Regions from separate parts of the Amycolatopsis sp. WAC 01375 genome, predicted to be linked through region 2. Evidence: riboswitches for the same ligand, from Rfam matches in the RefSeq annotation. Region 2 holds a riboswitch; the other holds the start of a gene.
What was found. A riboswitch is a leader RNA that binds a small molecule or an ion and turns the genes downstream of it on or off. The one in region 2 is predicted to bind glycine.
Positions count from the first base shown of each region.

Region 1: linked by a shared signal. The riboswitch ahead of gcvP (aminomethyl-transferring glycine dehydrogenase) and the one ahead of gcvP (aminomethyl-transferring glycine dehydrogenase) in region 2 are both predicted to bind glycine.

Region 1 covers NZ_QHHW01000024.1:56,085-60,502, reverse strand. The annotation lists gene DL991_RS12375 (bifunctional nuclease family protein) at 1-358, shown strand, start outside; gene DL991_RS12370 (TetR/AcrR family transcriptional regulator) at 527-1,141, opposite strand; gene DL991_RS12365 (MerR family transcriptional regulator) at 1,439-2,020, shown strand; glycine riboswitch at 2,067-2,168, shown strand; gene gcvP (aminomethyl-transferring glycine dehydrogenase) at 2,339-4,418, shown strand, end outside.
Region 2 covers NZ_QHHW01000036.1:291,783-296,200, forward strand. The annotation lists gene gcvT (glycine cleavage system aminomethyltransferase GcvT) at 1-46, opposite strand, end outside; gene gcvP (aminomethyl-transferring glycine dehydrogenase) at 54-2,885, opposite strand; glycine riboswitch at 2,929-3,029, opposite strand; gene DL991_RS24255 (hypothetical protein) at 3,287-3,661, opposite strand; gene DL991_RS24260 (3-oxoacyl-ACP reductase) at 3,814-4,418, opposite strand, start outside.

The DNA of each region.
Region 1 (4,418 bases), on a different contig from region 2:
GGCCACCGCCATCGCCTTGGAGCAGCAGGGAGTCCGCCCGGCCCGTCCACTCACCCATGACCTGCTCAAGGAGGTCATCGGGGCGCTGGGCCGTGAACTGGAGCAGGTCGTCATCACCGACTTGAAGGAAGGCACGTTCTTCGCGGAACTGGTCTTCGACGGGGACATCCGGGTTTCGGCGCGGCCGAGCGATTCGGTGGCGCTGGCGCTGCGGGTCGGGGTCCCGATCCACGCCGTCGACGCGGTGCTGGAGGAAGCGGGCCTCATCATCCCCGACGAGCAGGAGGACGAGGTCGAGAAGTTCCGCGAGTTCCTCGACTCGGTCTCGCCGGAGGACTTCCGCGGCGCGGACACCTGAGCACATCCTGGGATTTCGCACGAGGGGCGGCGCCACCGGCGCCGCCCCTCGTCGTATGTGCGGTCGTGAGGGCCGCGGTGAGGTGTCGGTACAGGTGGTCGTGAGTGGCGATTCGGGTTCTAACCCGAATCGCCACTCACGACGGACCGCGCCCGACCCCACCTGCCGTCAGGCGGCGGTCGCCTTGACGAACAGGTCCGCCAGCTCCCGCCCGTACCGCTCCAGGTCCAGTTTCCGGTCGGCCGCGAACTTCGCCGCGACGCCGTCGATGGCCTGCGCGATGGACAGCGCCATCACGTCCGGCGCGAACTCGCCGAAAGCGCCTTCCTGCTGGCCCTGCCGCAGCTGGCGTTCGAGCCTGCCGGTCCGGAACTCCTCGACGATCGGCGCCGACATGAACCAGCCCTCGGCGTCCGAGCCGCTCGAAGCCATCTCGACCATGACCCGCACCAGTTCCGGGTACGAGCCGAGGAACGCGATCTCCGACTCGATGTAACCGCGCAGCAGCCCGGCCCGGTCGGTCGTGCCCTGGATCCGTTCCTCGAGGAACTTGTCCTTCATCCCGGTCGCGGTGGTGACCACGGCCTGCATCAGGCCCGCCTTGTTGGTGAAGTGGTACGAGATGATCCGGGTGCTGGAGAGCCCGGCGCGCTCCTTGATCTTCGCGAACGACGTCTTGTGGTAGCCGAGGTCGGAGATCGTCGCGATCGTGGCCCCGATGATCTGGGCCCGCCGGGCCGCCTCGGTGACCGACAGCCCCAGCTCCGCCTGAACCTCTTGCATGGCACTTTGAGTGGAGGGATTTACTTGCATGAGTAAAAATTAACACGACTGAGTAAAGATGGCAAGCGTACGGCCGAACGGGGGACGGTGCTCGACAAGCCTCAAGAAGAGCTTGAGGCCGACCGCGCGTCGCGTTGACCGGTTTGCCGGACGCGCTTACCGTCAATGAGAGTGAATCGCCAAGGTGTGATTCGGATGTCTGGGGCATTCGTCTTGACGATGAACTCCGGTGCGGGCTCACGTGGGTCCGCGCGGCTTTGTTCGCCGGCCGCCAGGTCGGGCGAGGGGAGGCATGGCGTGGTCGAGGCTGGTAGCCCTCAAGAGCCGCTCGTTCCGGTCGCTGACGGCGAGCAGGGCGAGCTGTTCCCCGACTCTTCCCTCCCGGACGAACTCGTCGGTTACCGCGGTCCCGCAGCCTGCCAGATCGCCGGGATCACCTACCGGCAGCTCGACTACTGGGCCAGGACGAAGCTGGTCGCGCCGAGCATCCGCACCGCACACGGTTCCGGTTCGCAGCGGCTCTACTCGTTCAAGGACATCCTCGTCCTGAAGGTCGTCAAGCGGCTGCTGGACACCGGCGTCTCGTTGCAGAACATCCGCGTCGCCGTCGACCACCTGCGCCTGCGCGGCGTCCGCGACCTCGCCAAGGTCACCCTGTTCTCCGACGGCACCACCGTCTACGAGTGCACCTCGCCCGAAGAGATCGTCGATTTACTCCAGGGCGGGCAGGGTGTCTTCGGGATCGCGGTCAGCGGCGCGATGCAGGAGATCAGCGGCACCATCCACGAGTTCCCGGCCGAGCGGGCAGACGGCGGCGTGATCGAAACGGTCACGCCGGACGAGCTCACGCAGCGCCGTAACGCACGTCGCACCGGCTGATCATGAAGCCGCGCGGGCGGCAGGGTAGGCTCACTTCCGCGGTCGACGAATCCGCGCGGGAGAGACCGAGCCGATAACCGTTGAGCTCGGCGCCGAAGGAGCAAGTCCTCCCCGGAACCTCTCAGGCACCCTGGACCGCGCGGAAGAGACGCCTCTGGAAAGTGGTTCGTCAGGTCACAGCCTGGCGGCCCCGCCGACGGTGCAAGCCCGGCTCAACACTCGGGCGAAACTCTCAGGCGCCCCCACGGGGGTACGGACAGAGTGGGGAGGGCCAGGACAATCGTCCCGGCCCCACCCCCGCGTCTTGGGAGGTCCCCGATGGAGCCTGTTTCACTGGCCGCTCTCGAATCCGGAACCCCCTTCGCGGACCGGCACATCGGTCCCGGCACCGAAGAGCTCGCGCGCATCCTCGACGTCGTCGGCGTCGCCTCGCTGGACGAGCTCGCCGAGCGGGCCGTTCCCGCGTCACTGCGGGAATCCGCGACACCGCTGGACCTCCCGCCGCCGGCCACCGAGACCGGTGCGCTCGCCGAACTCCGCGCGCTGGCCGCGCGCAACCGGCCGATGGTCCAGATGATCGGCCTCGGCTACCACGACACCGTGACCCCGCCGGTGATCCGCCGGAACGTGCTGGAGAGCCCGGCCTGGTACACCGCGTACACGCCGTATCAGCCGGAGATCTCGCAGGGCCGCCTCGAAGCACTGCTCAACTTCCAGACCATGGTGGCCGATCTGACCGGCCTGCCGATCGCCAACGCGTCGATGCTGGACGAAGCGACCGCCGCGGCGGAGGCGATGACGCTGGTCCGCCGGGCGGGCAAGGCGAAGTCGGCCCGCTTCGTCGTCGACGAGGACACCCTTCCGCAGACGATCGAGGTTCTGCGTACCCGCGCCGAGCCGCTCGGCATCGAGCTGGTGACCGCGGATCTGTCCCAAGGCATCACCGGACTGGGGCTCGGCGGCGACTTCTTCGGCGTGCTGCTGTCCTATCCGGGCGCGTCGGGTGTCGTCCGCGAATGGGAGCACACCATCGCCGAGGCCAAGGCGCTGGGCGCGGCGGTGGTGATGGCCGCGGATCCGCTGGCACTGACGCTGCTGCGGTCGCCCAGTGAGCTCGGCGCCGACGTCGCGATCGGATCGACGCAGCGATTCGGCGTTCCGATGGGCTTCGGCGGGCCGCACGCGGCGTACCTCGCCGTCCGGCAAGGGCTCGAACGACAGCTGCCCGGCCGGCTGGTCGGGGTGTCGAAGGACGCCGACGGCGCGCCCGCGTACCGGCTCGCGTTGCAGACTCGCGAGCAGCACATCCGCCGTGAGAAGGCGACGAGCAACATCTGCACCGCCCAGGTGCTGCTGGCGGTCATCGCGTCGATGTACGCGGTGTACCACGGCCCCGAAGGCCTGCGCGCCATCGCGAACCGCGCGCACCGGATGGCCACCGTGCTCGCGGCGGGGCTCGCCGAAAGCGGTGTCGACGTCGTGCACTGCGAGTTCTTCGACACCGTCATGGTCGCCGTCCCCGGCCGTGCGACCGGGATCGTCGCCACCGCCAGGGAACTCGGGGTCAACCTGCGGCTCGTGGACGCGGACCACGTCGCCATCGCCTGCGACGAGACGACGACCCGTGAGCACCTTTCCCTGGTGTGGAAGGCGTTCGGGGTCGCGGTGTCCGATGTGGACTCGCTCGACGCGGACACCGCGGACGGCTTCCCGCCGGATCTGCGCCGCACCAGTGCTTACCTGACGCATCCGGTCTTCCACGCGCACCGTTCGGAGACGGCGCTGCTCCGGTACCTGAGGGCGTTGTCCGACAAGGACGTCGCGCTCGACCGGAGCATGATCCCGCTCGGCTCCTGCACGATGAAACTCAACGCCACGGCCGAGATGGAGCCGATCACCTGGCCCGAGTTCGCCGGTCTGCACCCGTTCGCACCCGCCGAGGACGCGGCCGGGCTGCTCAGCGTCGTGAAGGATCTGGAGCGGTGGCTCGCCGGCATCACCGGCTACGAAGCGGTCTCCCTGCAGCCGAACGCGGGAAGCCAGGGCGAGTTCGCCGGGCTGCTGGCGATCCGCGCCTATCACCGCGAACGCGGGAACGCGGCACGTGACGTCTGCCTGATCCCGTCCAGCGCGCACGGGACGAACGCGGCCAGCGCGGTCATGGCGGGGATGCGCGTGGTCGTCGTGAAATGCGAGGACGAGGGCAACATCGACCTCGGCCACCTCAGGTCCACTGTGGACGAGCACGCGGACGACCTCGCCGCGATCATGATCACCTACCCCTCGACGCACGGTGTCTACGAGGACACCGTCCGCGAGGTCTGCGCATTGGTGCACGACGCGGGCGGCCAGGTGTACGTCGACGGCGCGAACCTGAACGCGCTGATCGGGGTGGCGC
Region 2 (4,418 bases):
CACCCAGTCCTTTGTGGACTCCGTGCAGGGACGTCTCTTTCGACATCAGTGCCTCAGTTCTCGTAGGCGTTGAGCGGCGGGCAGGAGCAGACGAGGTTACGGTCCCCGCGCGCACCGTCGATGCGGCGCACCGGAGGCCAGTACTTGGCCTTGCGATTCACTCCGGCGGGGTACACCGCCAGTTCGCGGTCGTACGGCAGGTCCCAGTCGCCGACCAGGGTCTCGGCGGTGTGGGGGGCGTTGCGCAGCGGGCTGTTGTCCGCGGCCCACTTGCCCTGCGCGACGGCGTCGATCTCCGCGCGGATGGCGATCATCGCCGCGATGAAGCGGTCGATCTCGCCGAGGTCCTCGGATTCGGTCGGCTCGACCATCAGCGTGCCCGCGACCGGGAACGACATGGTCGGGGCATGGAAGCCGTAGTCGATCAGGCGCTTCGCGACGTCGTCGACGCTGACGCCGGTCTCCTTGGTGAGCCCGCGCAGGTCGAGGATGCACTCGTGCGCGACCAGGCCGTCCTGGCCGGTGTAGAGCACCGGGTAGTGCTGGTTGAGGCGTTTGGCCACGTAGTTCGCGGCGAGGACGGCGACCTGCGTCGCGGCGGTGAGCCCACCGGCGCCCATCATCCGGACGTACGCCCACGAGATCGGCAGGATCGACGCCGAGCCGAACGGGGCGGCGCTGATCGGGCCGACACCGGTTTCGGGGCCCGCCTTCGCCAGCATCGGGTGGTTCGGCAGGTACGGCGCGAGGTGCGCGCGGACCGCGACCGGGCCGACGCCGGGGCCGCCGCCACCGTGCGGGATGCAGAAGGTCTTGTGCAGGTTCAGGTGCGAGACGTCGCCGCCGAACTCACCCGGCTTGGCGAGACCCAGCAGGGCGTTGAGGTTCGCGCCGTCGACGTAGACCTGGCCGCCCGCGTCGTGCACGATCTTGGCCAGCTCGTCGATGCCGTGCTCGTACACGCCGTGCGTGGACGGGTACGTGACCATGATCGCGGACAGCGTGTCGCGGTTGGCCTCGACCTTGGCGCGCAGGTCGTCGAGGTCGACGTTGCCCTCGTCGGTGCACTTGACCACGACTACGCGCATGCCCGCCATGACCGCGGAGGCGGCGTTCGTGCCGTGCGCGGACGACGGGATCAGGCAGACCTCGCGTTCGGCCTGACCGTTGGCGTGGTGGTACGCGCGGATCGCGAGCAGGCCGGCGAGTTCGCCCTGGCTGCCCGCGTTCGGCTGCAACGACACCTTGTCGTAGCCGGTGACCTCGGCCAGCCAGCCGGACAGCTGCTCGACCAGCACGTGGTAGCCCTCGGCCTGGTCGGCGGGCGCGAACGGGTGGATGCCCGCGAACTCGCGCCAGCTGATCGGCTCCATCTCGGTGGTGGCGTTGAGCTTCATCGTGCAGGAGCCGAGCGGGATCATGCCGCGGTCGAGCGCGTAGTCGAGGTCGGACAGGCTGCGCAGGTACCGCAGCATCGCGGTCTCGGAGCGGTGGGAGTGGAAGACCTCGTGCGTGAGGTACTCGCTCTCACGGTGCAAACCGGCGGGAAGCGCTTCGGTGCTTTCGGCCTCGTTGTCGACGCCGAACGCGTTGAGCACCTTCGCGATGATCGCGGGCGTGGTGACCTCGTCGACGGCGATGCGGACGTGGTCGGCGTCGACCGGGCCGAGGTTGATCCCGTGCTCACGCGCGACCGCGACGACCGCTTCGGCCTGTCCGGGCATGCGGGCGAGGACGGTGTCGAAGAAGCCCTCGTGGACGACCTCGACGCCGGCCGCGCGGAGAGCGCCCGCCAGTGTGGTGGCGAGTTCGTGGACTCGGGTCGCGATGCGCTTGAGGCCGTCCGGACCGTGGTAGACCGCGTACATCGCGGCGAGCACGGCGGGCAGCACCTGCGCGGTGCAGATGTTGGAAGTCGCCTTCTCGCGGCGGATGTGCTGCTCGCGGGTCTGCAGGGCGAGGCGGTACGCGGGGTTGCCGTCGGCGTCGACCGAGACCCCGACCAGGCGGCCCGGCAGCGAACGCTCGAGCCCGGCGCGGACGGCCATGTATCCGGCGTGCGGCCCGCCGTAACCCAGCGGGACGCCGAAGCGCTGGGTGGAACCGGCGGCGATGTCGGCGCCGAACTCACCCGGCGCGGTGATCAGCGTGAGGGCGAGCAGGTCGGCGGCGACGGTGTACAGCGCTCCGGCGGCCTTCGCGGTCTCGGAGATGGCGGAGTAGAAGCCCGCGCCGCGCAGCACGCCGGAAGCGCCCGGGTACTGGACGACGACGCCGAAGAACTCCTCCGGCAAGCCGGTGAGCAGGTCGCGGACCTCGACCTCGACACCCATCGCCTCGGCGCGGGTGCGGACGACGGCGATGGTCTGCGGCAGGCACTCGGCGTCGAGGACGACCTTGTCGGACTTGGACTTCGACACGCGGCGCATCAGCATGACGGCCTCGGCGACGGCGGTGGACTCGTCGAGCAGGGAGGCGTTCGCGGTGGTGAGACCGGCCAGCTCGGAGACCATGGTCTGGAAGTTGAGGAGGGCTTCGAGACGGCCCTGCGAGATCTCCGGCTGGTACGGGGTGTACGCCGTGTACCAGGCCGGGTTCTCCAGCACGTTGCGGCGGATGACCGCCGGGGTGACCGTGTCGTGGAAGCCGAGGCCGATCATCTGCGTCATCGGCTTGTTGAGCGCGGCTAGCGCGCGAAGCTCGGCGATGGCGTCCTCTTCGGACGCGGCGGGGGGAAGTTCGAGGTCACGCGTGACCCGGATCGCGGACGGCACCGCGGCCTGCACCAAGGCGTCGAGGCTGCCGTAGCCGACCTCGGCGAGCATCTTGGCCTGCTCGGACTCCGAGGGGCCGATGTGCCGGTCGTCGAAGGACGTACTGGTCAAGGGAGCTCCTTGGGTCAGGCGCCGGATAGACCGGTGCGCTGGGAACTCCCCCTCTGTCATGGCACCTGAGAGTTTCACCGCACGTGATGCGGCTTTCACCTTGGGTGAGGCGCACTTGCGCGCCTGCTTTCCAGAGTGGCCTCGCGGAAGCGGTAGTGAGTACCTGAGAGATTCCGGGGAGTTTGCTCCTTCGGTGCCCCACCACGTTCGTGAGGGCTCTCCCGCTCCAGCTCGACGGCCCTGTCTGTAGTTGTGCGCACACCGTACCTGGCGTGTTCGACGCACGTCTACTTCGACCCGACGACGTCACTTGCGTGCTTGGAGCCGTAACTCACGTGATCAGAGCCGTAACTCGTGAGTTACGCCTTCAATCACGCGAGTGACGGCTCTGATCACGCGAGTTACGCGTTCTCCATCATCATCTCGGCGGTGATGGTGCCGCAGAGCTCGGCGCACCGCGTCATCATGTCGGCCGCGTCGGCAAGCTCGGCATCACCGGTCTTGGCGCACTCCTGGGCGCACATGCGCATCATCTGGGAGGCGAGGCCGCACATCTTCGCGCACATGCGCATCATCTCGAGGTCGGCGACCATGGCGGAGCAGCGCATCATCATGTCGGCGCACATGCGGGACATGTCCGCGCAGGTCACCATCATCATCCCGAGTTTCGCGCCGCCCATCTCCATGCAGCGCGTCAACATCTCCTCGCACCTGACGTGGCACTCGTTGCACAGGTCGATGCAGTCACGCATGGCGGTGCTCATCTGCCGGGTCATTCTTCGGGCCTCCCGCGCTTTCGGATCGTGGAACCGTGCGGCTCCGCGTCTCAGGACTACAGCGCAGGTCAGCGACCCGCCATCCCAGCCACCGGGACGAGTGACAGGGGTGGCGGGCCGGCGCGACGCAATCAGGTGACGAATTGCGACGGTCAGAGAGGGGTCACGTAGGCGCCCGAGATCCCACCGTCCACCAGGAACTGCGAAGCGGTGATGAACGAGGCGTCGTCGCTCGCCAGGAAGGCGACCGCGGCCGCGATCTCCTCCGGCTCGGCGAACCGCCCGACCGGCACGTGCACCAGCCGCCGCGCCGCCCGCTCGGGGTCCTTCGCGAACAGTTCCTTCAGCAGCGGGGTGTTCACCGGGCCCGGGCACAGCGCGTTGACCCGGATGTTCTCCCGCGCGAACTGCACGCCCAGTTCCCGGCTCATCGCCAGCACCCCGCCCTTGGACGCGGTGTAGGAGATCTGCGACGTCGCCGCGCCCATCACCGCGACGAACGACGCCGTGTTGATGATCGAGCCCTTCCCCTGCCGCTGCATATGCGGCAGGACCGCCTTGCAGCACAGGTACACCGACGTCAGGTTGACCTTCTGCACCTTCTCCCACGCGTCGATGCCCGTGGTGAGGATCGAGTCGTCCTCGGGTGGGGAGATACCGGCGTTGTTGAACGCGACGTCGACCGAGCCGAAGGTGTCCACAGTGGTCTGGAACAGGGCCTCGACCTGCTCGGCGTCGGTGACGTCGGCCTGCACGA